DNA from 2 places in the Shewanella decolorationis genome. Region 2 is predicted to be linked to the other one. Evidence: predicted binding sites of a transcription regulator. Region 2 holds the regulator's gene; the other holds the start of a gene.
The links. The regulator FliA, encoded in region 2, starts transcription of late flagellar genes. The targets are predictions, from matches to a motif close to CTAAAGNTNNNNNNNNNNNNGCCGATA.

Region 1: a site for FliA is predicted at 5,115-5,141, ahead of pomA (flagellar motor protein PomA). Genes of this name have one in related genera too.

What each region holds. Positions count from the first base shown of each region.
Region 1 is NZ_CP037898.1:3,086,045-3,104,151, forward strand. It holds gene EYR25_RS13900 (alpha/beta fold hydrolase) at 1-185, opposite strand, end outside; gene EYR25_RS13905 (transcriptional regulator GcvA) at 166-1,077, opposite strand; gene EYR25_RS13910 (hypothetical protein) at 1,254-1,487, shown strand; gene thiI (tRNA uracil 4-sulfurtransferase ThiI) at 1,617-3,071, opposite strand; gene EYR25_RS13920 (flagellar motor protein MotB) at 3,265-4,185, opposite strand; gene pomA (flagellar motor protein PomA) at 4,189-4,956, opposite strand; gene xseB (exodeoxyribonuclease VII small subunit) at 5,271-5,510, shown strand; gene ispA ((2E,6E)-farnesyl diphosphate synthase) at 5,513-6,394, shown strand; gene dxs (1-deoxy-D-xylulose-5-phosphate synthase) at 6,416-8,284, shown strand; gene grpE (nucleotide exchange factor GrpE) at 8,408-9,028, opposite strand; gene nadK (NAD(+) kinase) at 9,128-10,006, shown strand; gene EYR25_RS13955 (L-lactate permease) at 10,743-12,386, shown strand; gene EYR25_RS13960 (FAD-binding and (Fe-S)-binding domain-containing protein) at 12,453-15,257, shown strand; gene EYR25_RS13965 ((Fe-S)-binding protein) at 15,560-16,303, shown strand; gene EYR25_RS13970 (lactate utilization protein B) at 16,314-17,708, shown strand; gene EYR25_RS13975 (LutC/YkgG family protein) at 17,710-18,107, shown strand, end outside.
Region 2 is NZ_CP037898.1:1,336,683-1,350,397, forward strand. It holds gene fliR (flagellar biosynthetic protein FliR) at 1-244, shown strand, start outside; gene flhB (flagellar biosynthesis protein FlhB) at 262-1,392, shown strand; gene flhA (flagellar biosynthesis protein FlhA) at 1,656-3,755, shown strand; gene flhF (flagellar biosynthesis GTPase FlhF) at 3,767-5,143, shown strand; gene EYR25_RS06035 (MinD/ParA family protein) at 5,148-6,029, shown strand; gene EYR25_RS06040 (RNA polymerase sigma factor FliA) at 6,022-6,735, shown strand; gene cheY (chemotaxis response regulator CheY) at 6,783-7,166, shown strand; gene EYR25_RS06050 (protein phosphatase CheZ) at 7,180-7,917, shown strand; gene EYR25_RS06055 (chemotaxis protein CheA) at 7,933-10,221, shown strand; gene EYR25_RS06060 (protein-glutamate methylesterase/protein-glutamine glutaminase) at 10,242-11,384, shown strand; gene EYR25_RS06065 (membrane anchored protein in chemotaxis locus) at 11,422-11,907, shown strand; gene EYR25_RS06070 (ParA family protein) at 11,972-12,763, shown strand; gene EYR25_RS06075 (chemotaxis protein CheW) at 12,747-13,715, shown strand, end outside.

The DNA.
Region 1 (18,107 bases), 1.8 Mb from region 2:
AAGCGCATCACTTGAAAACCCTTTGCGACAAGACCTGCGGCCATTTGGCACATAAAGTCGGAGTCTCGATTCGCTCCCGCGCCGTGGGCAAATAAAATCAAAGTTTCTGATGGCGCGCCTTCTAACACATAGGCACTTGACGCAACATCCTCGTTAACCGAGGGATTATCCGGGCAACAACTCACTGCGTGACTCCTCGGCAAACATATCTAACATCCACTCACGGAACGCGACCACTTTACCCAGCTCGGCATGATTCTGTTGGCAGACGAGGTAATAGGCATCTTTGCTCACTAACACTTCTTGGAATGGGCACACCAGTCGACCCGCCTTAATATCGGGGCGAGCGAGTACGCTATAACCTAAGGCCACACCTTGGCCATGGGCTGCCGCCTGCAAAACGAGGGAGGAATGGCTAAAAATCGGCCCTTGGTTGACGTTGATATCGTGAATGCCACATTGTCTAAACCAAGCCTGCCAATCGTGACGGCTCATATCGTGCAGCAGCGTGTGGTGTTTTAAATCTTCCGGCTTAGACAAGGGCTTAGGGCCATTTAACAGCATTGGCGAACATACAGGGATCAGCACTTCATTACGAAGTTTATCGGCGCGAAGCCCGGGCCAATTGCCTAAACCATAATAAATGGCAACGTCGACATCGTCGGTTAAGGAGCTGGCCTCTGTGTCTACCGCCTTAATTCGTACGTCAATGTCGGGATTTTTTTCACTAAACTTCGACAGGCGCGGCACCAGCCACTGAATAGCAAAGCTTGGCGACATGCTCACTGTCAACGAACCAATGGCGCTACGCGCAAGCAGCCTGTCGGTCGCATCCGCCAGTTGGGTGAAGATATCTTTAATATCGAGAAAATAGCTCTGGCCTTCTTCGGTCAGTAGCAGTGATCGATTCTTTCGGCGAAATAATTTTAATCCGAGAAAATCTTCCAGCGCTTTAATTTGGTGACTCACCGCAGCCTGAGTCACAAACAATTCTTCAGCCGCTCGAGTAAAGCTCAAATGCCGTGCGGCGGCCTCAAATGCTTTAACCGCATTCAGTGGTGGTAAGCGTCTTGACATAGTGATCTCTATCTCAATTTTTAATTAGTTTTTCTAATCCGTATTGTTACATTTAATCGTTTGTAAAGGCCAGCGTTTTTGATTAAATTTTGCGCCAACGAAACACATGAGTTGGACAATCTCGAACGGGTGATGGGAATGTCTGACAGCAATACTTTGTCAGCCCGGAGGCGACTATGTTCAATTTAAAATCTGCTTTTGCATTAGTGTTAGTCAGCGCACTCAGTGCCAATGTCAGCGCAAATGTTATCGATGCAGAAATTATCATCGACACCAGTGATTTACAGGCAAGCATCAATGCCGAACTGACTGCGACGATGGAAAAAATGCATGAAGAAGCGCTGCAGGATCCTACCTTATTGCTTGCCGATGAAGTGTTACCGGCCCAGCAAGTGGTCAAGACCGAATAAATTGCACTGCTTATCCGTAAAATAAAAGCCGCATTCCAATGCGGCTTTTTTGTATTCGTTTACCTGCGAATTGGCGCATTAAGGCCAAAGTTGATGTTTGGCCTTAGCTCGCGTTTTACTGGCTATCGCTTAAGGGCGGTAAACCTTAACATTGTGATAACCTTGCTCAATCAGGTATAGCGCCTGTAATTTACTCATCACCCCACGCTCGCAGTACAACAGGTAAGTCTTCTGCTTATCGAGATCGGCAAATTGAGTCGCTAATTTGAAGAAAGGAATGCGCTTGATTTCCACGCCTTCAATCTCCAGCGGCTTGTTCTCTTCTTCCTCAGGGGCGCGAATATCAATCACCACTTCATTGGTGTCGATAGCAACAACGGTTTCAGTTTCAGTGATACGCGTATTCATTTGTTCTGCTATCTCCCTGATATCAATGGCCACGGCCTGCTCAACGATACGGTCAATCAAGTCCTCAGAGAATTTGGTCTCTTCGGCCTCAACCTTGGCCAGTACCGCCTTCACGGTTGGCTTTTGCGAAATCACGCCGCAATACTCGGGCATAGATTTAGCAAAATCTTCGGTGCCGATACGGCGGCATTCGTTGATGATGTCCTGCTTGTCCATGGCGATCAGCGGGCGCAGGATCAGCATATCGGTGCAGCGGTCAATCACGTTCAAGTTAGTTAAGGTTTGGCTCGATACTTGGCCTAAACTCTCACCTGTTACAATCGCCTGAATGCCCATACGCTCAGCAATACGCGCCGCGGTGCGCATCATCATACGCTTGAGCACCACGCCCATTTGACCGTTGTCGATTTTCTCTAAAATCTCGGCCACCACAGGCTCGAACGGCACAGACACAAACTTCACCTTGTGGGATTCGCCATAGGTTTTCCACAAATGGTAAGCGACTTGTTTCACGCCAATTTCATGCTGCGCGCCGCCGAGGTTGAAGAAACAGTAATGGGTTCGAGCGCCCTTCTTAATAAATTGGTAGCTCGACACGCCTGAGTCAAAACCGCCCGAAATCAAGGACAACACATCTTCCTGCGTCGCCATTGGGAAGCCGCCTAAGCCTTCGATACGCTTAGTCACCATATACAGTTTATCGCCCTCGATTTCGAGGTTAACTGTCACTTCTGGGTTCTTCAAACGCACGCCAATCGCATCGGTAAACTGGTTTAAACCGCCACCGACATAACGCTCGACTTCGATAGAGTTAAAATCGTGGGAGCCTGTGCGTTTAACGCGCACACAGAAGGTTTTACCGGCAATTTGATCACGGTAAACGGGTAAGACTTGCTGGTAGATATCGTCGACTGAGGTAAAGCTATATTCATCCACTTGCACCACATGGGCGATCCCAGGAATACAGGCTAAACGCTCACCAAAGGCCTGAGCTAATTCAGGTTTATCATTTGGCACCTTTACCCAAATACGGTCCCATTGACGTTGCACTTTGGCATCTTCATCAACTTTTTTGAGCACGTTACGGATGTTGGTTTCAAGCATTTTGGTGAAGCGCATGCGCACGGGCTTGCTCTTCATCATGATTTCTGAGTACAGCTTTACAATAAACTTCATGGGATTTCCGCGGGCAATTTTGTAAACAGCAAAATTGGTTAAAAGAATAATCGCCGGATTATAACAAACTCACGGCGATTGGCGCACCTGTTTCCACACACGGACTGCTCGTGGCGTGCGCTTATGCACAAGTCAAAAAAATCACATAGAAAAACGCCGTGAAACATTCACGGCGTTTTATTCAAGCTTAACGCTAATTCCCTACTTGAATTTCCTGAGATTCTTTTGCCTTACCCTGCTCAATAGCAATCTCAACGCGGCGATTTCGTGCGCGGTTTTCAGGTGAGTCATTAGGCACAATGGGATTATTCGACGCCATCCCGACAACTTTCATCCGCTTGGGATCGAAGCCCTTTACTTGCAGCAGCACATCGGCCACCGCCACAGCGCGTTTACTGGAGAGATCCCAGTTCGAACTATAGAGCTCATCACTTATCTGCATATCGTCGGTGTAACCGGATACGGTAACAATCCCTGGCACATCCTTGAGTAACTCACCAACAGAACGCACTACAGGCTTAAATCGCGGTTGCAAGAACCCCGAACCAGACGCAAATGACCCCTTTTCACGAATACGGATAATGATTTGCTGCCCAAGTGACTCGATTTCAATGGCGCCATCAGTGATCTCTTTATTGAGCTCCTGCGCCATTTTTTTCACTTGTTGATTAATTTTATCCTGCGCCGCCGCGGCTTCAGCTTTAACCGCATCCGCAGTTTCTTGGGCCGTAGCCGAGGCTTCACCGCCCCGCTGCGAACCATTTTGCTGCTGAGTCCCCCCCGCGCTATCGTCTTCACCCGCTTGGAAATCCAACGTGGGTTCGGTCATTTCGTTGGTTTGTTGGTTGATGATCTCAATTGGCGTGGGATCGGGACGACCAGGACGAAACTCCAACGCAATCACAGACGTCCCCTTAGGAATATCTTTGACTTCGACCTTATTTTGTACCCCGAAAGCATACTTCATCGAGCCTGCAATCTGCTTAAATTTCATCACGTCCATTTCGGAGAATGACAGCAGCAGCACGAAGAAACACATCAAGAGGGACATCAAATCGGCAAATGTTGCCAACCAGAGCGGCGCTCCGGGCGGTGGACAGTTGCACTTAGCCATGGGCTACTCTCCGTCCGTTGTATCGATTTTCCGCTGTTTTTCAGCAAGATAATTTTTTAAGAAACCTTCAATCACCCGTGGGTTTTGGCCATCTTGAATAGCCAATACCGCATCCATAATCAGGTTGCGGTTAAGCATCTCTTCGCCCATGCGCAAGCTCAATTTATCGGCAATGGGAATACACACCATGTTGGCGACCACGGCGCCGTACAGCGTCGTTAACAAGGCCACCGCCATGGAAGGACCAATCGATTTAGGATCTGACATGTTGGATAACATGGCCACCAAGCCCACTAAGGTACCAATCATCCCCATCGCAGGGCCGACATCACCAAAGGCCCTAAAAATCGCAATGCCGTTGCGATGGCGCTCTTCAGTAAGGGCTATGTCTTTTTCAAGCGCGGCGCGCACCACTTCACCATCGTGACCGTCTACCAACATATCGACGGCTTTTTGCATAAAACTATTGGAAATTTGCGCTTCTTCAAGGGCAAGGAATCCGCCTTTACGGGCGGCATCGGCCATCGTGACTGACTGTTCGATAAGATCTTCAGGCTTATCAATCTTAAACATAAAGGCTTTGACGGCGATTTTTACCGCGCCCAAAAACTGTTTGAGATTGAATTTCATCATTACGACGAAGAATGAACCACCGAACACGATAAACACTGAGGGAACGTCGATAAAGATTGCCAGGCCGCCGCTGGTCATCATAGCCCAAAGGATAAAACCAAAGCCCCCGACTAGTCCTATAACTGTAGCTAAATCCACAACGGCTCCTCAATATTCGGTATAAACGACATCATACTGACTCTATTCGCAAAATAACACTAAATGTCACCCGCAGCAGGTTAACACTTTGGTCTTAACTCAAGTCTTATTTTATGATGTCGAAGGATGATTATAAGCATAATGCTATTATTGTCTTTTATCGGACAAGCACTAAGCAAGTTTAGCGGCAATTTCAATTTTCTGAAAAAAATTCAGCAACAAAGCGTGCTATCGAGCAAATATCCGTCGACTGAATTTGACCCTTGGGCCGCCCTGATATACCTTGTGTCCGCTCTTTCAAAGGAATTATTAACGTGGCGAAGAAACCCGAAAATCTCAGTTTTGAAGAATCCCTTGGTGAACTCGAGCGCATCGTTGCCGAATTAGAACAGGGCGATGTCTCTCTGGATGATGCGTTAAAACAATTTGAACGTGGCATCAATCTGGTGCGTAACAGCCAAGCAAAACTCGAGCAAGCTCAACAAAAAGTGGCCATTTTACTCAAACAGGATGAAAATGCGCCCCTATCTCCCTATGCCGTTGAGGGCGAATAAGCGTGTTAGTCAATGCAATAAAAGAATATCAACTAAGGGTTGATGACCAATTAAAACAACGTTTTAGTACACTCGAAGACACAGCACCGCAGTTAAAGGCCGCCATGACCCACGGCGCGCTATTAGGCGGTAAGCGTATTCGTCCCTTCTTGGTTTACAGTGTGGGACAAATGTTTGGGGTGCCGCTTGAAAAGCTCGACGCCTGCGCCGCCGCCATTGAGTGTATTCATGCTTATTCGTTAATCCATGACGATTTACCCGCCATGGACGATGACGACCTTCGTCGTGGTCAACCCACAGTGCATATCGCCTTCGATGAAGCGACCGCCATCCTTGCAGGGGATGCACTGCAAACCTTAGCCTTTGAAATTGTGACCGAAGCCGTGCCGGGGATCTGCAGCGAGCAACATATCGCCATGGTGAGAGCGCTGGCGAAAGCCTCGGGTTACCGTGGTATGTGTGGCGGCCAAGCGATTGACTTAGCCTCAACCGATAAACTCATCGACCTTAAGGCCTTAACTCAACTGCATAATATGAAAACGGGCGCCCTTATCAGCTGCGCCGTTGAGTTAGCCCTGATCGCCGCTAATGCGCCAAAAGATGAATATCAGACTATGATGGAATTTGCCCATGCGGTAGGACTTGCCTTCCAAGTGCAAGACGATATTCTGGACATCATTGCCACCACGGAAGAACTCGGCAAACCCCAAGGCTCTGATGCTGAATCAAATAAGAGTACTTTTCCGCAACTACTTGGACTGCAAGGCGCCAAAGACACCGCCGCGCAACTGATCCAAGAGGCACTATCAGCGCTGGCTAAATTGCCATACAATAGCCAGTTAATTGCAGACTTCGCCCGCTATATCATTGAGCGAAGAATATAATAAGAGACGAAGTATCTCGCTATGAGTTTGGACATTTCACAGTTTCCCGTGTTGGCTCAAGCCAACACTCCTAATGAACTCCGCCAGCTTCCTCAGGCCCTGTTACCTCAATTGGCCGATGAGTTGCGGGAGTTTCTTCTTAAGTCCGTTGGCATGTCCAGCGGACATTTTGCCTCTGGACTTGGCACAGTCGAACTGACTGTTGCCCTGCATTATGTCTATAACACCCCGTTTGACCGTTTGATTTGGGACGTTGGCCACCAAGCCTATCCCCATAAAATCCTCACTGGTCGCCGCGACAGAATGCACACCATTAGGCAAAAGAACGGCTTACATCCTTTCCCTTGGCGGGAAGAAAGTGAATACGACACCTTTAGCGTGGGGCATTCAGGCACATCTATCAGTGCCGCATTAGCCATGGCAGTTGCCGCCGAAAAAGAACAGGCAGGCCGCAAAGTGGTCGCCGTGATTGGCGATGGCGCCATGACGGGTGGTATGGTGTTCGAGGCCATGAATCACGCAGGTGATTTGCACAACGATATGCTGATGGTGCTGAACGATAACGAAATGTCGATTTCAGAAAACGTCGGCGCGCTCAACAATCACTTAGCGCAGTTGATGTCGGGCCGCCTCTACACCACCATTCGTGAAAGCAGCAAAAAAGTGCTCAAGGGCATGCCGGTCATCAAAGAGATGGCCAAGCGCACCGAAGAGCACCTAAAGGGCATGGTTGTACCTGGCACTCTGTTTGAAGAGTTAGGCTTTAACTATATCGGCCCCATCGATGGCCACGATGTCGATGCCCTAGTGGAAACCCTGCGCAATATGCGCAATCTCAAGGGCCCACAAGTGCTGCACATCATGACCAAAAAAGGTCGTGGCTATGAGCCAGCCGAGAAAGATCCTATCGGTTGGCACGCGGTACCTAAATTTGACCCATCACAGTTTAAGAAGCCAGCCACTAAGCCAGGACTGCCAACCTTCTCCCAAGTGTTTGGCAAATGGTTATGTGATATCGCTGAGCAGGATGAAAAAGTCTTAGGGATTACGCCTGCCATGCGTGAAGGTTCGGGCATGGTGGAGTTTTCACAGCGTTTTCCAAAACAGTATTTCGATGCCGCTATTGCCGAGCAACATGCGGTGACCTTAGGTGCAGGGTTTGCCTGTGAAGGCTATAAGCCTGTGGTCGCCATTTACTCGACCTTCCTGCAACGGGGCTATGACCAGCTAATCCACGATGTGGCGCTTCAGCGTTTACCGGTATTGTTCGCCATTGACCGTGGCGGTATCGTCGGTGCCGACGGCCCAACCCACCAAGGGGCATTCGATTTAAGCTTTATGCGCTGCATCCCGAATATGGTGATCATGGCGCCATCGGATGAAAATGAATGTCGCCAAATGCTCTATACCGGTTATTGCTATGATGCAGGCCCGAGCGCGGTGCGTTATCCAAGGGGCAGCGCCACAGGCGCGACTCAGGTAGAAGCCATGACGGCGCTGCCTATTGGTAAAGGCGTGATTAAGCGTTTAGGCAAAGGTATCGCCATGCTGAACTTTGGTACCACCTTAGCCGCCGCCTTAACCGCCGCAGAAAGCTTAGACGCCACCGTTGTCGATATGCGCTTTGTGAAGCCCTTAGATGTGGATTTAGTTAAAGAGATGGCGCAAACCCACGATGTGCTCGTGACAGTGGAAGAAAACGCCATTATGGGCGGCGCAGGCTCTGGTGTATTAGAACTGCTGCAAAAGCTTAAAATGCCTAAACCTGTACTGCAAATCGGCCTACCTGATGAGTTTATTAAACATGGCTCTCCAGAAGAAGTGACCCATGATTTACAACTCGATGCCGAAGGTATGTTAGCGCAAATTAATGCCTATCTCGCCAATTAAGGTGAAGGGAGCTTGCTCCCTGTAAATGATAAAGTAAGTTGCTGATTAGCTTTAATAAAAATCTCAAACTAAAAAGGACTGCATCTGCAGTCCTTTTTATTACTTAATGCTCAGCGCGCTCGCTTAGGCTTCAATATTAATCGAAGCAGATTCTTGGCTAGGGCCACCCTGTGACACCATCACCATGGCAGGACGCAGTAAACGGCTGTTTAGCTCATAACCCTTTTGCATCACTAACATCACGGTATTGGCTGGGTACTCAGCGCTTGGCTGCATACCAATGGCTTGATGTTGGTCTGGGTTAAAGGCCTGTCCCTGTGGATCGATAGGTTTTACCCCAAACTTAGCCACAGCAGTTAAGAAGCTCTTTTGCGTAAGCTCAACACCTTCGTAAATCGCTTTGGTGGTTTCATCCTGCGGATTAGTACCTTGCAGCGCACGTTCCATATTGTCTAACACTGGCAGTAATTCGTTGGCGAATTTTTCCAAGGCAAATTTGTTCGCCTTTTCCACATCCATCGCAGCACGGCGACGAATGTTGTCTACTTCGGCAGCAGCACGTATAACTGAATCTTTTTGCTCTTCAACTTTCGCCAAAGCGTCAGCGAGTAACTGTTCCAGCTCTTCAATACGGAAATTGGCTTGGGTAAGCTCATCAATCAGACTCGCTTCTTCGGTAGAAACTTCAGACTCTACACCCTCTTGGATCAGATCCTGTTCTGCTTTAATCGACTCGTTGCTCATTTTCACTCCAGCTAAAAATGCTTTGTTTCTAAATACTCTGGGCATATTATGGGGATCAATTTTGACGTTTCAAGGCCTAAGGCCAGATCTAGCATAAATATGACCACAAAGTTCCACACCATTGGCCTTATTGGCAAGCCGCACCACTCAGGGACAAATCAAACCCTCAAACGTCTGCACCACTGGCTGACGATGCAAGGATATGAAGTCCTCGTGGAAGAGCGCGTTGCCAGCGAGTTAGGGACCAATATCGTCGCGGTCGATTTATTAGAGATTGGCGCTCGCTGTGATTTAGCCATAGTTGTAGGTGGTGATGGCAATATGCTCGGCGCCGCCAGAGTGCTGGCACGCTTCGATGTAGGCGTGATTGGTGTAAACCGTGGCAATCTTGGCTTTTTAACGGATTTACCACCCGATGCCTTTGAAGAAGCGCTCGCCAAAGTGCTCGATGGTGAATTTGATACCGAGCACCGCTTTTTACTCGAGGCCGAAGTCTATCGCCATGGTCAGCTAAAAGCCAGTAACACCGCAGTGAATGAGGCAGTACTGCACCCGGGTAAAATAGCCCATATGATTGAATTTGAAGTCTATATTGACAATCAATTTATGTACAGCCAGCGCGCTGACGGCATGATAGTCTCAACGCCGACAGGGTCTACCGCCTACGCCCTGTCGGCAGGTGGCGCCATTCTTACCCCCAATTTACAAGCATTAATCTTAGTGCCCATGTTTCCACATACACTGTCGTGCCGCCCAATTGTGGTCGATGCCTGCAGCACCATTAAGATGGTCGTTTCCCCTGAAAATGGTGAGAATTTAGAAGTAAGCTGCGATGGCCACGTGCATTTAGCGGTATTGCCAGGTGATGAAATCATAGTGCGCCGCAGTTCAGAGCAACTCAGGCTTATCCATCCAAAAGGACATAATTATTTCCACGTTTTGCGTACCAAACTCGGCTGGGGCAGTAAGTTATTTTAGGTTTTGTGACTAAACATTTGTCGTTAATGCAAAACCTACCATTAACTAAATTAGCAACACTGGTTTAAAAGTGAATCATAAAACCGTAACAGTGCTGTAAATACCTTCATTAATCGTTATTAAATTTCAGATTAACTCAAAATTCATTAAGTGATCTTTATCACACCAAAACACACCCCATCATTTAGTGTGCACTAGATCACATCAAACAACCCGTGTTTAAAATGATATGATTTGTTAAAAATCAATATATTAAATAATTTCCGTAAAAATAATTCTGGCTCACAGCAACAAAATGCGTGATATGAATCACACCTTAAAATTGTCTTAAAAATTCATCAATAGCCCATTAATGAAATAAATAGATCAGTTAATTGCAATACTGATAGCTAATTTAGTAAATATCGCCTTTTTTATAACCAAATAAAACCAAAAGCACAGCTAGTATCACTAAAAGAAATATAACAAACCACCATGAAGTGATACCGATCACAGTTAGGAAAATCCTATGAGAGAAGCCTCCCGCAGCGCTGTAAATTAGCATTTCATATAGCAGCCAAAATGATCTAGATCATATAAGTTCAACCTCGAATAGCGTCTAGTACACACCACAGAATGTCGTGGCAGTGATTATTAGTAGTGAATACTACTGACTTATCCGTTGTGAGTTTCGACATCTAAACACTAATAAGATCCCTATAAAACATAAGACAGACCACTTTATGTAGAGGCAAGCATGACAATACTGCAACTTTTCGCGAGCTTGACGCCAGTGCTCAGTGTAATGATCTTCCTTGTATTACTGAGAATGCCAGCGTCAAAAGCTATGCCCATTTCCATGGTAGTTACGGCAATCGCCGCCGTATTTATTTGGCAAATGGATACCACCCTTATGGCCGCGTCCATTCTAGAAGGACTACTGTCAGCCATCACTCCATTAACCATCATCTTCGGCGCGGTATTCCTACTTAATACCCTGAAATACTCAGGGGCCATGGATACCATCCGCGCAGGCTTTACTAACATCAGTGCCGATGCCCGTGTTCAAGTAATTATTATTTGTTGGTTATTTGGTGCCTTTATTGAAGGTAGCGCCGGCTTTGGTACACCTGCTGCAATTGGTGCACCGCTGCTGGTATTACTGGGCGTACCCCCAGTTGCCGCAGCAGTTGTAGCCTTGATTGCCGACTCAGCTTGTGTGTCATTCGGTGCAATCGGTTTGCCCGTGCTCTTTGGTATGGAGCAAGGCTTAACCCAAGGCGGAGTGAGCTTGGCAGCTGAGCAATTTGCAGCCCACGGCGGTAGCTACGTTGGTTATGCTCGCTTTATCGTGATGCATATGATCACTATCGACTTAATTACAGGTACATTAATCCCACTGGTCATGGTGACCATACTGACAGGATTCTTTGGTCGTAATAAGTCATTTAAAGAAGGTTTAGCGATTTGGAAATTTGCGATTTTCGCAGGCCTTGCCTTTACTGTTCCAGCATGGATTATCAACTATCTTGCGGGTCCTGAATTCCCATCGGTTATCGGCGCATTAATTGGTATGGCTTTAGTCATCCCTGTTGCTCGTAAAGGCTACTTACTGCCAAAAACCCCTTGGAATGATTTTGCCGAAAATGATAACCAAGAAGGTGCAAAAATTGAGACGACTGCTAAGTTCTCACAAATTGCCGCTTGGACACCTTATATCATCATGGCTGCGCTATTAGTGCTTTCACGCACCGTTGCGCCACTTAAAGCCTGGTTATCCAGTTTCAACATCAGCTGGACAGGCCTAATGGGCACTGAGCTTAAAGCCAGTTTTGCAACCTTATATGCTCCTGGCGCCTTCTTCGTGGCCGTGTGTATTTTAGGTTTCTTCCTGTTCAAGATGAAAAGCCCTGCGATTAAGCAATCCATAGGCGTTTCATGCAAGTCTATGTTACCTACTATCATTTCATTAGGTGCATCTGTGCCTATGGTGAAAATCTTCTTAAACTCAGGTGTTAATGGTGCTGGCCTTGCGTCTATGCCAGTCGCCTTAGCCGATATGTTAGGTCAATCTATGGGCGCGGTTTGGGCATGGATGGCACCTATTGTGGGGATTTTTGGTGCCTTCCTGTCAGGTTCAGCGACCTTCTCAAACATGATGTTCTCCAGCTTACAATACAGTGTGGCCGACAACATTGGCATGAACCATACATTGGTATTAGCACTACAAGGTATCGGTGCTAACGCCGGTAATATGATGTGCGTAATGAACGTGGTTGCCGCTGCAACTGTAGTAGGTATGGCGGGTAGAGAGTCTGAAATCATTCGTAAAACTATGCCTGTTGCCCTTGGCTACGCATTACTTGCAGGTACTATCGCAACACTTTGGGGTGGCTTCTAATCCATCTTGTTCGAAGTCACGCCGAGTGACTTCGACTTTCTTCTATACGATAAAGAGAGTGATGTTATGTCGATTAACTACAAAGAGGTCATCAATGATCTCAGAACGCAATTAGGTGATCGTCCAGTGACGGATGATCCCGTCCGCCGTTTTGCTTGGTCTACTGATGCCAGCTATTTCAGGATTGTCCCCGAAGTCGTTGTCCACGCAGAAACCTTAGAACAGGTCAAACTCACCTTAGCCGTTGCCCGCAAGCATAATGCACCAGTCACATTTAGAGCGGCAGGAACCAGTTTATCAGGCCAAGCCATTGGTGAGGGCATTTTACTTATCCTTGGCCATGATGGTTTTAGAAAGATTGAAGTAAGTAGCGATGCGAAACAAATCACCTTAGGTGCCGCCGTTATTGGTTCAGACGCTAATGCTGTGCTCGCGCCACTGAATCGCAAAATCGGCCCAGATCCAGCGACAATCGCTTCAGCAAAAATTGGTGGGATTGTCGCCAATAACGCTTCAGGCATGTGCTGTGGTACAGCACAAAACAGTTACCAAACCATCGCATCGGCAAAACTGTTGTTTGCAGATGGCACAGAACTCGATACTGGCTGTGAAAAATCTAAGGCTGAGTTTGCCAAGACTCACGGAAAATTACTGCAAGACCTGAGCGAGCTCTCCCACCTAACGCGCCATAACACCGTATTAGCCGAACGCATTCGTAAAAAATATTCCATCAAAAATACCACTGGCTACGGTATTAACTCCTTAATCGATTTTACTGATCCTTTTGACATTATTAACCACCTAATGGTCGGGATGGAAGGTACGTTGGCTTTCATTAATGAAGTCACTTATCACACGGTAAATGAAGCTAAATTTAAAGCTTCAGCCATGGCCGTATTCCATAATATGGAAGATGCGGCACGCGCCATTCCGCTCATTAATGGTGAAAGCGTTTCTGCGGCAGAGCTCCTCGACTGGCCATCCATTAAAGCCGTTACGGGCAAGCCAGGCATGCCTGATTGGTTGTCAGAACTACCTGCTCTATCAGCGATTCTACTGATTGAATCCCGCGCAGATGATGCGCAAACCCTTGAAGCTTATACCCAAGATGTCAGTGCAAAACTGGCTGGTTTTGACTTCATCCGTCCGATGGAATTCAGTACCAATCCCGCTGTTTACGACAAGTACTGGGCGATGCGTAAAGGGCTTTTCCCCATTGTTGGTGGTGAACGTCCAAAGGGAACCTCAGTTATTATCGAAGACGTTGCCTTTGAGCTTGAACATCTAGCCGCAGCTGCGCACGATATCACTGAACTTTTCCATAAACATGGCTACCCAGAAGGCTGTATTTATGGCCACGCGCTAGCGGGTAACTTCCACTTTATCATTACCCCCGCCTTCACTACGCAGGCCGATATTGACCGTTTCCATGCCTTTATGGACGATATCGCCGATATGGTGATTAACAAGTACAACGGCTCGATGAAAGCTGAGCATGGTACTGGTCGTGCAGTGGCACCATTCGTTGAAAAAGAATGGGGACAAGATGCTTATGTTTTGATGAAGAACATCAAACAACTGTTTGATCCTCAGGGTATTTTAAACCCAGGCGTTATTCTTAACGATGATGCGAACGTCCACGTTAAAAATATCAAACCCTGTCCTGTCGTCGATGATTTTGTTGATAGATGTATCGAATGTGGCTTCTGCGAAAAAACCTGTCCAACATCAGCACTTAACTTCTCGCCACGTCAGCGGATCGCGACTCTGCGTGAAATCGAGCGCTTAGAGCAATCTGGCGATAAAGCCGCCGCCGAGAAAATGCGTGCCGATGCCAAGTATGATGTGATTGATACCTGCGCGGCTTGTCAGCTCTGTACTATCGCCTGCCCTGTCGACAACAGCATGGGTCAGTTGGTACGTAAACTGCGCACCCCATATATCAGCACCACTGAGCAAAAAGTGTTGGATTTCCAAGCCAAACACTTCGGCGCCGTTAACCAAGTGATCAGTACGGGCTTTGATGTACTTGGGGTTATCCATAAAATCACCGGCGATGGTATCACCAACGCGCTGATGAAAACTGGCCGCTTACTCTCTAAAGAAGTGCCCTATTGGAATCCAGACTTCCCGAAAGGTGGCAAACTGCCTAAACCGTCGCCCGCCAAAGCAGGCCAAGAAACCGTGGTTTACTTCCCAGCCTGTGGTGGCCGTACCTTTGGCCCAACACCTAAGGATCCGGATAATCGCACCTTGCCAGAGGTGGTTGTTACCCTGCTCGAACGTGCGGGCTATAACGTTATTACACCAGAGAAGACCCGCGATTTATGCTGCGGCCAAATGTGGGAATCTAAGGGCGACTTTAAAAACGCCGACGCCAAACGCCAAGAGCTTATCGATGTGGTCAGCAAGATGAGTAATGGCGGCAAAATCCCGGTATTAGTCGATGCCTTGTCTTGTACCTATCGCACCCTCACGGGTAACCCTCAGGTGCAAATCACTGACCTTGTTGAGTTTATGCACGACAAGCTGCTGGACAAACTGACCATCAACAAAAAGGTCAATGTGGCCCTGCACTTAGGTTGTAGTGCACGCAAGATGAAGTTAGAGCCTAAGATGCAAGCGATTGCCGATGCTTGTTCGAGCCAAGTGCTCAAACCTGCGGGCATTGACTGCTGTGGTTACGCCGGTGAAAAAGGCCTGTATAAGCCAGAAATCAACGCCAGCGCCCTGCGTAATATTAAAAAGCTCATTCCTGTCGAGATTAAGGAAGGCTATTACGCCAACCGTATGTGCGAGGTCGGCTTAACGCAGCACAGTGGCATTTCCTACCGCCACTTAGCGTATCTGCTCGAAGAGTGCAGCCGCTAACACGCTGAATAAACGGGGCTTAAAATAGCCCCGTTTTTCTTTAGAAGCAAACTATTCTCATTTATCAATAAAACACCCACCACCACAGAGTTTTCTCACTAGCAAAAACCAAAATATAAACTTAAAAATCAACACATTAAAAATTTCTCATTTTTGCAAAAATCAACAAGATCATTTACTAAATTAGGGCTACTTATTTACTTACGATAAGCCTATATTTGATCAACTACCTTAGCATTTGTGTGGACTTTGGGGTCACAGTGCAAGGCAATGTCGTTCACTAACAAGAAAGAGAAAGCACAATGAAAATCGCCCTTTTCATCCCGTGTCTTGTTAACCAAATGATGCCAGATGTCGCAATCGCAACACTGGAATTACTGGAAAAACTCGGACACCAAGTGATTCTACCCGCAGGCCAAACTTGCTGTGGCCAACCTATGACCAACTCGGGTTGCTTCGATGCAGCACGCAGTACTACCTTGAAATTACTTAATGCTTTCAAGGGTGTGGAATGTGATGCCATTGTTTGCCCTGCTGCCTCTTGTTTAGTGGCCGCCAAAGAAAACTTCCACGAGTTTGATAACAGCCCAGAAGCACAAGCCGTTATCGACAAACTCTATGAGCTGACCGAGTTCCTCCACGATATCGCCCCCATTCCCGCCTTTAACAAACCTTTTGCCCATAAGATCAGCCTGCAACTGAGCTGTCACGGCATTCGTATGCTCAGCCTTGCCACGCCAAGCGAGCAAATGGGCCCGCGATTCAACAAAGTTGAAGCCGTGCTCGCCAATATCGCCGGAATCGACATTGTCTATCCAGATCGTCGCGATGAATGTTGTGGCTTTGGTGGTACTTTTGCCGTTGATGAAGGCGCCGTATCCGCCAAGATGGGTAAAGACAAGGCCCAAGCCCACGCGGCAACAGGCGCGCAATATGTGGTTGGCTTCGACCCTTCATGCCTATTACACCTCGATGGCATGATCCGCAGACAACAATTGCCAATTGAAATTCGCCACATAGCGCAAGTGCTTAACGCCGCGCTCTAGGAGACCCACTATGGCATATCAACATAATCACGAGGCAACGGGTTCACAGGTTCACGCCCACAAGGCAGATATTTTCTGCCGTGATGAAACCCGTGTTGACTGGCACTCAAAAGCCCTTTGGGTGCTGCGCGAAAAACGTGACCGCGCCGCAGGCAGTTTACCCGAGTGGGAACAACTGCGTCAGTTAGGCTCCGAAATCAAACTGCATACCTTAACCAACCTTGCACAATACCTTGAAACCTTTGAGCAAAACTGTCTTGCAAACGGTATCAAAGTGCACTGGGCAAAGGACGGTGCCGAGCACAACCGTATTGTGCACGACATCTTATCTAGCCATAAAGTGAAGAAGTTAGTTAAGTCTAAGTCCATGCTTACCGAGGAATGTCACCTCAATCCTTACTTAGAGCAACGTGGGATTGAAGTTATCGACACCGACTTGGGCGAGCGGATTATTCAGCTCGCGAAAATGCCGCCTTCGCACATTGTGGTGCCCGCTATCCACATGAAAAAAGAAGAAGTCGGAGACCTCTTCCATGAGAAACTCGGCACTAAAGCGGGGGCTGCAGATCCCTTGTATTTAACCCGTGCCGCCCGTGCTCACCTGCGTGAGCAGTTCCTCAGCGCCGATGCCGCGATGACAGGGGTAAACATGGCGATTGCCGATAAGGGCGCCGTGGTCGTTTGTACCAACGAAGGTAACGCCGATATGGGCGCTAACCTGCCCAAGTTGCAGTTGCATTCAATGGGGATCGACAAAATTGTCCCCGATATCGACAGCGCCGCCGTGTTACTGCGCACCCTCGCACGCAACGCGACCGGTCAACCCGTCACTACTTATAGCGCCTTCTACCGTGGACCACAGGTCGATGGAGAGATGCATGTAATCATCGTCGATAATGGCCGCACCGAGATGATGAAGGATAAAATTCTTGCCGAATCATTGAAATGTATTCGCTGCGGCGGTTGTTTAAATACTTGTCCTGTGTATCGCCGCTCTGGTGGTTACAGCTACAACTACACTATTCCCGGCCCGATTGGGATTGCCGTAGGTGCCAAGCATGACGATACCAACTCCATCGCTTGGGCTTGTACCCTGTGTGGTAGCTGTACCTATGTCTGCCCGACCAAGGTGCCGCTCGATAAGATTATTCACCACCACAGACGCCTTAAGGCCGAAGCCGGACAACTCCCTTACGGCAAAAACGGCTATATGCCATTAGTGGGTAAATTTATGGCAAGCACGACTCTGCTCAATTGCTCAATGGGCGCAGCCCGAACTGCACTGCGCATTCTGCCCGGTAGTCTGCTCAAGCCCTTTAGCGGCGCCTGGGGTAAATACCGTGAACTGCCCGTCGCCCCCAACTCCAGCTTCGAAGCTTGGTTTAAGAAACACAGGAGCCTATAAGATGTCTAGTAAGCACGAAATTCTCAATGCGCTCAAACTGTCGGCTTTAACAAACCATCCAATGCCAAGCATCGATGTCGCCCCGAGGGTAGAAGATCTGGTTGGCCAGTTTGAAACCAATCTTAAAACAGTGGCGGGTACACTTCACCGCGAAGGCGGTCTTGCGGCACTGCAAGCCAAGGTGGATGAGCTTCTCGCCCAAGGCTTACAAGTCATCTCACTCGTTGAAGGCATCACAGCAAACCGTGATGTGCCACCCACAGCCCATGAACTTAGGGATATCGATTATGCGGTGATCCCTGGGGATATTGGTGTTGCCGAAAATGGTGCCATTTGGGTAAACAATAAGAACTTAGGCCACAGAGTAACGCCTTTTATCTGTGAAAACCTGATCTTAGC
Region 2 (13,715 bases):
TATGTCGCTCTCGGCGATTATTGCCTTACTACTCGTTAACTTATCCTTTGGAGTCATGACCCGCGCCGCGCCGCAGCTGAACATTTTCTCGATAGGTTTCCCCATCACTATGATTGGTGGACTGCTGATTTTATGGTTGACCTTGACTCCCGTGATGGCTCATTTCGAAGAAGTCTGGGCATCGGCACAGCTTTTGCTGTGTGATATTTTAGGGCTTCAGTGTCAAGCCAATGGCATATTCTAATCCGATAGGAACGCGTAATGGCTGAAGAAAGTAGCGGCGAACGCAGCGAGGAACCCACCGGGAGGCGCCTCGAACAGGCGCGAGAAAAAGGGCAGGTAGCCCGTTCAAAGGAGTTAGGTACCGCGACCGTATTACTCTCGGCGGCGACAGGCTTATATATGCTCGGACCTGGAATAGCCAAAGCCCTATCCAACGTATTCGAGCGCGTCTTTACTATGGACCGCGCGGCAATTTTTGATACAAACCAGATGTTTAATGTATGGGGCGTCGTGGGGAGCGAGATTGGCTGGCCGTTACTCAAGATTATGTTACTGATTGTGGTGGTGGCATTTATTGGTAACGTATCCCTTGGCGGGATGAACTTCTCCACTCAAGCCATGATGCCCAAAGCCAGTAAGATGAGCCCGATTGCGGGGTTTAAGCGGATGTTTGGTGTGCAGGCCTTGGTTGAATTAACCAAAGGGATTGCTAAGTTCTCCGTGGTAGCTATTGCCGCTTATTTGCTACTCAGCCATTATTTCAACGATATTCTGCTCCTGTCTGCCGATCATCTCCCCGGTAACGTCCATCATGCGTTGGATTTATTGGTGTGGATGTTTATCCTGCTTTGTTCTTCTGTTTTAGTTATAGTGGTTATCGATGTGCCGTTTCAGATCTGGAACCACAACAAACAACTAAAAATGACTAAGCAGGAAGTCAAAGACGAGTATAAAGATACCGAAGGTAAACCTGAGGTTAAAGGGCGAGTTCGGCAAATGCAGCGTGAGTTAGCGCAGCGGCGCATGATGGCCGAAGTCCCTAATGCGGATGTGATTGTGGTAAACCCTGAGCACTATGCCGTGGCCATTAAATACGATGTAAAGCGTTCTGCTGCGCCTTTTGTTATCGCTAAAGGTGTTGATGATGTTGCATTTAAAATCCGTGAGGTGGCAAGGGCACACAATATTGCCATCGTTTCAGCGCCGCCGCTGGCTCGAGCGATTTATCACACCACTAAGCTTGATCAGCAGATCCCCGAAGGTTTATTTACTGCGGTCGCTCAAGTACTCGCTTATGTATTCCAGTTACGTCAGTATCAAAAAGGGCGTGGCCGTAAACCTATACCCATTCCACTTAATCAACCTATTCCTGACGAACTTAAATATTAGGGGGGTTGACGTTTAAGTAAGTTTTGGACGCCACAACCGCAGCTCCTCGCTGAGGGGAATAACGAGGCATTATTTCGCGTTTAGCGTGCACCAACTTGCCAGAACAAACAAAAATATAATCTCGAAACAACAGTGAATCCTGATAAGCTGTCTCGATATTTCTTAAGGCAATTTCTTTAATCTTTTACTTGGTTGTATAACACATGATGTTGGCGTATTTCTTGCTTTTAGGCTGTTATACGTCAAAGTTTAGGTATCTGTGAATGGATGTTAAAGCCACCCTAGGCCAAGTAAAACAGTTGAGACTGAGCTCTTTCAAGGGGATAGGTACGCCAATGCTAGTGCTTGCTGCATTGGCTATGATTGTGCTGCCTATCCCACCGTTTCTACTCGACGTTCTGTTCTCCTTTAACATAGCCTTAGCTTTGATTGTTCTTCTTGTCGCGATTTATACCGACAGACCCTTAGATTTTGCTGCTTTTCCAACAGTTTTATTAGTTGCGACACTGCTGCGACTCGCGCTTAACGTGGCCTCGACCCGTGTGGTATTACTCGAAGGTCACAATGGTGGTGACGCCGCGGGTAAGGTGATTGAGGCCTTCGGCTCCGTGGTGATTGGCGGTAACTATGCTGTCGGTCTAGTCGTATTTATCATTTTGATTATTATCAACTTTGCCGTTGTCACTAAAGGTGCTGGCCGTATTGCCGAGGTGAGTGCTCGCTTTACCTTAGATGCGATGCCTGGTAAGCAAATGGCCATCGATGCCGATTTAAATGCTGGCATTATTAATCAGGATCAAGCCAGAACCAGACGCGCCGAGGTGACCCGCGAAGCCGATTTCTATGGTGCAATGGACGGTGCGTCTAAGTTTGTGAAGGGCGATGCGATTGCCGGTATTATGATCTTGGTTATCAACATTCTCGGTGGGTTTATTATCGGGATTGTGCAGCATGGTTTGACATTCTCTCAAGCCGTTGAAATTTATACTCTGTTAACCATCGGTGACGGTCTCGTCGCGCAAATCCCTGGTTTATTACTGTCAATCGCCGCGGCGTTGATGGTGACTCGTCAAAATGAATCTGGCGATATGGGGCAGATGCTAATTAGTCAGATGTTTGACAGTCATAAGTCTCTGAGCATCGCTGCGGGCGTATTATTCGTGATGGGCATAGTTCCAGGCATGCCGCATATGGCGTTTTTGGGTTTCGCAGCAATCACTGGCGGAGCCGCATACTTTGTGTATAAACGTAATGAAGCTAAACGCACTAAAGCCCTCGAACAGGTTAAAACGGGTCCAACTGAAAAACTGGATAGAGAGCCAAAAGAACTCAGTTGGGACGATGTACAACATGTTGATACTATCGGTCTGGAAGTGGGATACCGTTTAATTCCATTGGTCGATAAGGGCCAAGGTGGCGAGTTACTAAGTCGGATCAAAGGGGTACGTAAAAAACTTTCGCAAGAACTGGGCTTCTTGGTGCCTGCGGTACATATTCGTGACAATCTCGATTTATCACCCAATGCCTATCGCATTTCATTAATGGGCGTGGTGGTTGGAGAGGCTGATATTCGGCATGACTGCGAACTTGCCATCAACCCTGGCCAAGTTTATGGCAAGCTCGATGGTATCGAGACTCGTGATCCTGCCTTTGGTCTCGAAGCCGTGTGGATTGCCCCTGAGCTGCGTGAACATGCACAAACCTTAGGTTATACCGTGGTGGATGCCGCGACAGTGGTGGCAACCCACATTAGTCAAATATTGACGAATAATGCGGCGAAGCTCTTAGGCTACGAAGAAGTGCAACAACTGATGGATATGCTTGCCAAGCATTCGCCTAAGCTGGTGGATGGCTTTATTCCTGATGTGATGCCGCTCGGAAATGTCGTAAAAGTGATGCAAAACCTATTAAATGAAGGAGTTTCTGTCAGAGACTTGCGTACCATAGTGCAAACTTTGTTAGAATACGGCACTAAGAGTAACGATACAGAAGTGTTAACGGCGGCCGTGCGTATTGCATTGAAGCGCATGATAGTTCAAGAGATCTCCGGTCCTGAACTTGAAATCCCCGTCATAACTTTGGCGCCAGAGTTGGAACAGATGTTGCATCAATCAATGCAAGCAACCGGTGGCGATGGCCCCAATATCGAACCTGGCCTTGCAGAGCGCATGCAGCAATCCTTAGCGGATGCCGCTCAAAAGCAAGAAATGGTTGGTCAACCCGCTATTTTGCTAACGTCAGGTATGTTACGTGCGACACTGTCTCGCTTTGTTAAATATACTATTCCAAATCTCAGAGTGATTTCTTACCAAGAAATCCCCGATGAAAAGCAAATACGCATAGTGTCTGCCGTCGGCCAGTAGAGGACGCATAAGTGAAGATTAAACGTTTTTTTGCCAAAGACATGCGTGCTGCACTGGCCCAAGTGAAGGACACGCTCGGCTCCGATGCCGTGATTATGTCGAATAAAAAAGTGAATGGCGGCATTGAGATTGTGGCCGCCGTTGACTACGACGAGCCAAAAGCGAAAGCGCCTGCAGCTGCACCTACCTTTATGGATGTGAGTGATGATTTAGTGTCACTTGGTGCCAAAGCGCCGATTCGTGCTGAAACTAAGCTTAAACCCTCAGCGCCAGCGGACTCTCTCCAAGCTTTGCTCGAGAAGCAACAAAGTCGTTTAAACCAACAACTCACCCATCAAAAGCAAGACGCGGAGCTGCCAGCGTGGGCACAAGCCTTACAGGCTCCCGCGGCGCAAAAAACTGAGCGCCGTGATATGGGAAATGCTTTCGATAAGAAGCCGCAGGTATCACAGAAGCAAAATGCGGATCTCGAAGCGATGCGTGATGAGTTAGCATCTTTACGCAATCTGCTCACCCATCAAGTGTCTGCGCTGATGACTGAACACAAAAAACGTATCGATCCTGTGGGCGCCATGCTGGAGTCAAAATTATTGGAGGCTGAGTTTTCTCCTGCAGTGGCGAACAAGTTAGCGGCGCTTAGTCAACACTATACTCCGGCAGAATTAGTTCGTGCCTTGCCACAAAGTCTAGCCAATATGCTTGATAATCAAGGTGATGATATCGTTAAGCAAGGCGGTGTTGTGGCGCTGGTTGGCCCAACGGGTGTGGGGAAGACCACATCTTTAGCCAAATTAGCGGCTCGCTTTGCTGCCCATCATGGTGCGGACCAAGTGGCTTTGATTACCACAGATCATTATCGTATTGGCGCGTATGAGCAATTGGCGACTTATGGCAAAATTATGGGATGCCCCGTTAAGCAAGCCCATGATCTTGCTGAGCTAGAGCAAATTCTGTATCAGTTCAGAAATCGCAAGCTAGTATTGATAGATACTGCTGGTATGGGTCAACGAGATATGCGGCTTTACCAGCAACTTGATAATTTAACTGCAAATAGCAGAATACCTATCCGCAGTTATCTGGTACTGTCTGCCACAGGACAGCGCCGCGTGCTGCAAGATGCTGTAAATCACTTTAAACGCATTCCATTATCTGGTGTTGTGCTCACCAAACTTGATGAATCCGTGTCGTTAGCGGGCGCATTAAGTGTGTTGATCCAAAGTGGGTTGCCATTAAGTTATGTTACGGATGGGCAGCGAGTGCCCGAAGATATGAAAGTTGCCGATACTTTACTGCTCGCAGAGCAAGCATTAGCGGCCTTAGAAAACACTGAACAACAATCGTTACCAGACACAGCGTGGTCAGATAATATGACCTGTGCATTTGAGTAGAGTTATGACCCTGGATCAAGCAAGTGGTTTACGTATGATGAATCAACCCTATAACGAAAAAGTGAAAGTAATCGCGGTTACGGGTGGTAAAGGTGGCGTGGGTAAAACCAGTGTATCCATCAATACCGCAGTAGCATTAGCCGAAAAGGGCAAGCGTGTCTTAGTGCTTGATGCCGACCTTGGCTTAGCAAACGTCGATGTCATGTTAGGGATCCGTGCTGAACGTAACCTTTCCCATGTACTCTCAGGCGATGCTGAGCTGGACGACATTATTGTCCGCGGTCCTAAAGGTATTGGCATTGTCCCCGCGACCTCTGGTACTCAGGGTATGGTCGAATTAAGTCCTGCGCAACATGCGGGGTTAATTCGTGCTTTCAGTGAGATGCGTACCCAGTTTGATATTCTTATCGTCGATACCGCGGCGGGGATTTCAGATATGGTGCTCAGTTTCTCCCGTGCGTCACAGGATGTGCTAGTTGTTGTTTGTGACGAGCCAACCTCAATCACTGACGCCTATGCGTTAATCAAAATCCTCAGCCGTGAACACGGCGTCTTCCGCTTTAAAATTGTTGCAAATATGGTGCGTAGTTTGCGCGAAGGTATGGAATTGTTTGCTAAACTCAGTAAAGTGACCGACAGATTTTTAGACGTGGCACTTGAATTAGTGGCAACGATACCGTTTGACGAGAATCTGCGTAAATCGGTACGTAAGCAAAAGCTTGTAGTTGAGGCTTATCCTAAATCTCCTGCAGCGATTGCTTACCATGGTCTAGCGAATAAAATTATGAGCTGGCCAGTACCCCAGCAACCTGGTGGGCATTTGGAGTTTTTCGTTGAGCGATTAGTTCAGCGACCAGATTTTCAAGAGGAAAAAACGAGTGAATAAAGCCGCAGCGTATACTTGTTTAGACAATAAAACGTCAATCGTTGAACAGTATGCACCGTTGGTTAAAAGAATTGCACATCACTTGCTCGCCAGATTACCTGCTTCAGTGCAGCTCGATGACTTGCTTCAAGCGGGGATGATGGGGTTATTAGAAGCATCATCTAAGTTTGATGGCGGTAAAGGTGCAAAGTTTGAAACCTTCGCCGGCATAAGGATCCGTGGTGCCATGTTGGATGAAATCCGTCGTGGCGATTGGGTTCCTCGTTCTGTCCACCGTAATAATCGTCGAATTGCTCATGCCATTGATGAGTTAGAGCAAGTGCTGGGTCGTGATGCACGCGACACAGAAATTGCAGAAAAACTTGATATGACGCTAGATGAGTACCATCATATTCTTAACGATGTTTCTGTTGGTAAAATCATAGGGATAGAGGACTTAGGCGTATCACAGGATATACTTACCACAAGCGATAATGTTAGTGATGGTACGTTTGAAGTGTTGGCAGAGACCCAGTTTCATTCTGCACTTGTAGAGGCAATAAAATTATTGCCCGAAAGAGATGCGCTAGTGCTATCGTTGTACTACGATGAAGCATTGAATTTAAAAGAAATTGGCGCCATTCTTGAGGTAAGCGAATCGCGTGTTAGCCAGATTCTAAGTCAGGCAATGTTGCGACTCAAAGGCAAACTCAAGCATTGGACATAAGTATAATTATTAATTGAGCACTGAATGTCAGCTCACCGGAGGAAACCTTGGACAAGAATATGAAGATTCTCATCGTTGATGACTTTTCGACAATGAGACGGATCATCAAGAACTTGTTGCGAGACTTGGGCTTTAACAACACCCAAGAAGCGGACGATGGCTCAACCGCCTTGCCAATGTTGCAAAAAGGGGATTTTGATTTTGTCGTCACAGACTGGAACATGCCTGGAATGCAGGGGATTGATTTGCTCAAAGCAATTAGAGCAGATGACTCCCTTAAGCATTTACCTGTGCTTATGGTGACCGCTGAAGCAAAACGTGAACAAATTATCGCTGCTGCGCAAGCAGGAGTGAATGGCTACGTCGTTAAACCTTTTACTGCAGCAACTTTAAAAGAGAAGTTAGATAAAATATTCGAACGACTCGCTTAAGCAGGGATGAGCTATGAAGTCACAAACATCAGGGCTCATCACGCTCGAGCAAGCGCAGCGTTTAGTTGAATTATTGAACGCTAATGAACAAACTCAAGCGGATGATTTATTTAGGGAACTCGCTGCTCCACTCCAAAGAGAGCTCTTTGACGAAGTCGGAAAACTGACTCGGCAACTACACAGCGCATTAATGGATTTCCAAATCGATAATCGTTTGATTGAGTTAGCTAATACTGAAATACCCGATGCTAAGGAAAGGCTGAGTTATGTCATTGACATGACGGAGCAAGCTGCAAATAAAACGATGGATGCAGTTGAAGAATGCTTGCCGTTAGCGAATGCATTAACCGCGAATATCCAGCAAGTGATGCCATCTTGGGATAAGTTAATGCGTCGTGAAATTGCACTCGGTGATTTTAAAGTGCTTTGTCACAATGTTCAGCATTTGATGTCGCGTAGTGAACTGGATTCAAACCGATTACGTGAATTGCTCAACCAAATATTGATGGCGCAGGATTTTCAAGACCTGACAGGACAAATGATCCGTCGGGTAATCGATCTAGTGATGGAAGTTGAAAGTAATCTGGTGTCTATGCTGACGGTGTTTGGTGAGCAGCCAATAATTGAGAGTCAGATTACTCAGAAAAATAATATTGAAGCTGAAGGGCCGATAATGAATGCCGAACTTCGTCAAGATGTCGTAACGGGTCAAGACGAGGTGGATGATCTGCTATCGAGTCTGGGTTTCTAACTGGGAGTCAATTTGATGGCCTTTGATGTAGATGAAGAGATACTCCAGGACTTTTTAATTGAGGCGGGGGAAATATTAGAGTTGCTTCAAGAGCAGCTTGTCGCCCTTGAAAATAATCCTGATGATACTGACTTGCTAAATGCCATTTTTAGGGGGTTTCACACCGTAAAAGGCGGCGCAGGGTTCCTTAGTCTGACTCCCATGGTTGATGTCTGCCATGAGGCTGAAAATACATTCGATTTATTACGCACAGGTAAGCGTAGCGTTACCGCTGAGTTAATGGACATCATTCTTCAAGCCGTTGATGCGATAAATACGATGTTTGCTCAAACCCAGCAAGGGGAGCAACAAGAACCTGCCGATCCTGCCTTACTTGCGAAATTGAAAATGCTCAGTTCTGGTGAGCCATTACCTTCAGAAATGGGGCAAGTTAGTGCAGAAGTTGAGCCTGAACCAGAACCAGAACCAGAACCAGAACCAGAACCAGAACCAGAACCGATCATTGAACCTGTTGTCGAGGTTGCTGTTGTTGAGGAAATGCCTGCTGAAAATGGCGCTTCAACCAGCTCTAGTATTGATGAAATTGACGAAGCTGAGTTTGAAGCTTTATTAGATGCCTTGCATGGTTCAGGGAAAGGCCCCGGCGTAACGTCTCCAAAAGTTGAAGCGACTCCAGCGGTTTCAGCAAGTATTAAACCTCAAGCACAACCTGCCAGTGCCAGTGATGATATTACTGACGATGAGTTCGAGGCTCTGCTTGATGAACTTCATGGCTCTGGCAAATTTAGTGGTAAAGTTGAAGCGGCTGCGCCAGTAAAACCTAAGGCTGAAGCCGTGACTCCACCTCCTGCTCCAGTCGATTCTGATGAAATCACAGAGGATGAGTTCGAACGGTTACTGGATGAATTGCATGGAAAAGGCGGTGCTCCTGCTAAACCTATCACCAAAACTGAGCCTGCGAAATCAGTTCAAACTGCTCCTACACCAGTTACGCCTGTCACTCCTAAGGTAAATGTTGCGGCGCCTGCACCTAAGCCGGCAGCGGCAACAGTAAAAACTGAGGTTACAGTTGCTGAAAAAGCGCCTGCCAAAGTGGCGCCTGCAGCTTCTGCTAATGTGCCTCAAGGTGAAACAACCGTTCGGGTTGACACCGCAAGACTTGACCAGATCATGAACATGGTGGGTGAGTTAGTATTGGTGCGTAACCGCTTGGTAAGTTTAGGCATAAGTCGTGATGACGAAGAAATGTCTAAAGCGCTTGCGAATTTGGATTTAGTTACTGCGGACTTGCAAGGCGCAGTGATGAAAACTCGCATGCAGCCTATTAAGAAAGTCTTTGGCCGTTTTCCCCGTGTGGTACGTGACTTAGCCCGTACTCTCAACAAAGAGATCGATTTAGTATTGGTCGGGGAAGAAACTGACTTAGACAAAAACCTTGTTGAAGCGCTTGCAGATCCATTAGTCCACTTAGTGCGTAACTCTGTCGACCATGGTATTGAAATGCCTAGTGACCGTGAGGCGTGTGGAAAACCGAGAACAGGTGTAATTACACTTTCTGCTAGCCAAGAAGGTGACCATATTCTGCTTAAAATCGAAGACGATGGCGCAGGGATGGATCCTGAAAAGTTAAAACAAATAGCAATCAAGCGTGGCGTTTTAGATGAAGACTCCGCAGCTCGAATGACCGATAACGAAGCCTATAATCTGATCTTTGCTCCTGGATTCTCAACCAAGGTCGAAATATCAGATATTTCGGGTCGTGGCGTGGGGATGGACGTAGTTAAAACCCGTATTACCCAGTTGAACGGTACAGTCCATATCGACTCCATGAAAGGTAAGGGCACCATACTTGAGATTAAAGTGCCATTAACCTTGGCAATTATGCCAACACTTATGGTCGATGTGGCTAAACAAGTTTTTGCTCTACCTTTATCCAGTGTTAATGAAATTTTCCACCTCGACCTCACCAAAACTAACATTGTTGACGGGCAACTTACAGTTATAGTTCGCAACAAGGCGGTACCGCTTTTCTATCTAGAGCATTGGTTGCATCGAAATAAGACCAACTTTAAGCATGGAGATAAAAAACACGGCCATGTAGTGATTGTGCAGTTAGGCATTATGCAGATTGGTTTTGTTGTAGATGCGCTGATTGGCCAAGAAGAAGTGGTCATTAAACCGCTTGGTGCTTTATTACATGGTACGCCAGGTATGGCAGGGGCAACGATTACATCCGATGGCGGTATAGCTTTAATTTTGGATGTCCCAGGATTACTAAAGCATTATGCGAAAAATAAAAGTTAGTTTCCAAGCTAAGGAATGGAATGGCCATTAAAGTATTAGTCGTTGATGACTCAAGTTTTTTTAGACGACGTGTTAGTGAAATAGTCAATCAAGATCCTGAACTGGAAGTGATCGCGACGGCCTCTAATGGGGCCGAAGCGGTGAAGATGGCTGCTGAGCTTAACCCCCAAGTGATTACCATGGACATTGAAATGCCAGTCATGGATGGTATTTCAGCTGTGCGCGAGATTATGGCAAAGTGTCCGACTCCCATTTTGATGTTTTCATCGTTAACTCACGATGGTGCAAAAGCAACCTTGGATGCGTTGGATGCGGGCGCTTTGGATTTTTTACCTAAGCGTTTTGAAGATATTGCGACCAATAAAGATGAAGCAATTTTGCTCTTGCAACAAAGAGTGAAAGCTTTAGGTCGCCGTAGGATTTTTCGTCCAATTGTACGCCCTAGTGTTACGCCCGTTACACCCGTTACACCCGTTACGCCACGGTCAAGTTCGGGCGCTGTGCTTGGGAGTGTTGGGACGTCAGCGCCAAACGTTTCGGCGCCAGTTCGTTCTTCACCAGTATCATCCATTCGTGCCAGTGGTAAGCAATACAAGTTGTTGTTAATTGGTACTTCTACAGGTGGACCTGTTGCATTACAAAAAATCCTGACTCAATTCCCTGCAAATTATCCACATCCTATTTTGCTGATTCAGCATATGCCCGCGGCGTTTACCCCAGCGTTTGCGAATCGACTCAATGGCTTGTGTAAAATCGAGGTAAAAGAAGCGGCAAATGGTGATATTTTGCGTCCAGGTTGCGCCTATTTAGCGCCAGGCGGTATGCAAATGATGGTTGAGCGAACCGGCGTGACGGGGCGCATTAAAGTGCTCGCGGGCAGTGCCGAAATGAACTACAAGCCATGTGTTGATATTACATTTGCTTCTGCTTCAAAAGCGTTTGGTGGTGATGTGCTTGCTGTGGTTTTGACAGGAATGGGAGCTGACGGTCGAGAAGGTGCTCGAATGCTTAAAGCCGCTGGTGCAACCATTTGGGCGCAGGATGAAGCGAGCTGTGTAGTTTATGGTATGCCACAAGCGGTGGCTAGTGCAGGAATTGCCACTCAGTCAATTTCATTGGAACACATGGCTGAGTCAATATTAAAAGAGTCGGTACGTGGCTAGTCCCAATTCACACTTAAGCACGAATGTTGTGCTTATAATGGTATTAATGTCGATTGCTATAGTGTGTCTTGGTGCGTTAAGTTTTGATTACCATAGAAAAATTTTAAAGCTGCGTTCAGATGTTAAGCGTTTAGAGTCAACTCAAATCATGCTGATGGTGCCTGATGAACAGGCTCAAGCCATTGCTGATTGGCTTGCTTCGCATCCTGAGCAGACTAAAGCAATGCTCAAAATGGCCGAGCCTGGAGTGCAGACAGCGGTAACGCTTGGGCCTCAAGCGGCGTCCTCTTCAGCAGAGGTACCATCTCTGCTTGATAGAGCTTCAAATGGTAATGCCAAAGCGCAAGCCCAAATGGATTCTGTACCTGATGCATTGCGTTCAGAGACGGCACCGTCTGTTTCAAGGGAAAGCGTGCAGCCTCTGGATAATGCTCCTGTGGTAATTTCTGAGAATGCTGATGGGGTCAAAGTCATTAGTTTACCCAATGGTGGGATTCGAGTGACGACAAGAGAAGGTGAGTAACACAGATGTTACTCTAAATAAGCCTAGCTAATCGCCAAGCTTTAACATTAAAGAGGTCAGTGCTTTGAAGGTCTGGACCATTGCGAATCAAAAAGGTGGGGTGGGTAAAACCACGTCTGTAGCTAGCTTAGCAGGTGCACTTGCTAAGCGGGGCAAACGTGTACTTATGATAGATACCGATCCACACGCCTCGCTTGGTTATTATCTTGGTATTGATTCGGAAGAAGTTCCAGGGTCGCTCTTTGATGTTTTCATCGCACATAAAAACTTAACTCAAGAATTGGTTCAATCACATATCGTACCAACCTTAGTGGATGGCCTAGATTTACTGCCCGCCACTATGGCGCTTGCAACGCTTGACCGGGCATTGGGTCATCAAGAGGGGATGGGGCTTGTGTTGCGTAATTTACTTGCGCTTGTGGCAGATGAATATGATGTAGCCATAGTGGATTGTCCACCCGTGTTGGGGGTACTCATGGTAAATGCGCTCGCGGCAAGCCAGCATATTGTTATTCCTGTGCAAACTGAGTTTCTCGCCATCAAAGGTTTAGAGCGCATGGTGAAGACGATGGAGATTATGGGGAGGTCGAAGAAAACTCGTTACAGTTATACAGTCGTGCCAACGATGTATGATAAGCGGACGAAAGCTTCTCCTGCCGCGCTACAGCTTTTGAGTGAACAATATGGTGACAGCCTTTGGCGAGATGTCATCCCTGTTGATACTAAATTTAGAGATGCAAGTTTGGCACATTTACCTGCTTCGCATTATGCAAGTGGGTGTCGTGGTGTAAAAGCTTACGAAAGATTATTAGATTTTCTTCTAGTTGGGGAGTTTGGTCATGTCAAAATCGGTTGATGAAACTGTTTTTGATTTTTTTGAGTTACTGTTGCACGAAGAGGATAGTGCTCTTGTTGCTTCCCAAGTTAAACCTCAAGAGGGCGTTTCGACATCTTTAGCACTGAAGACAAAGACTGAAGCTCAGCTACTTAATGATGCCATTTTGGCCGATCATGAACAGTCTAAGACACAAGTCAAAAACACTGCTACGCCTGAAGTCCAATTGGCTAAGTCAAAGCCTACGGTTATGGCGACCGCTGAGAGTGCGCCCCCTCTGGTGAATAAACAGGCGTTAGAAAAATTACTTGCGCCTGTGCTGAAAACGGCCAATGTTACAGAGGAGAAACCCGCGGAGGTTGTATCAACACCCGTTAAACCAGTAACACCGATGGTGTCAAAACCTGAGGAAACTGTTGAATCTAGTGTGGTTGAACCTGAACAAATTGAGTCTAACTCGATAACGCCAGAGACGCAGGTTGGTTTTGCACCTCCGAGTGTGACAAAAGATTTGCAAGAAGTGCTCGATGATGAATTTCAAGTACTATTCTTTAAAGTAGCAGGTTTAACATTAGCAGTTCCCTTGGTTAGCCTTGGTGGAATTGTTAAGGTTGAAAGGATTAACCATATCATTGGCCGCCCTTCATGGTTCTTGGGAGTACAAACCCACAGAGAAGAGCAGTTAAATCTTGTTGATACTTGCGCGTGGGTTATGCCAGAAAAATACACTGATAAACTGGCGCAATCGGTAAATTATCAATATCTTGTATTATTAGAAGGCAGTAATTGGGGATTAGCTTGTGAGTCCCTGCTTAATGCCGTAAAGATTAACAAATCGCAAGTAAATTGGCGCAGCAAAGCGGGGAAACGTCCTTGGTTAGCTGGTGTGGTGAAAGAACAAATGTGTGGCATTTTGCACGTTCAAGCTTTAGTTGAAATGCTTGATTCGGGTTTAGGCTGTCAAGACTCCATT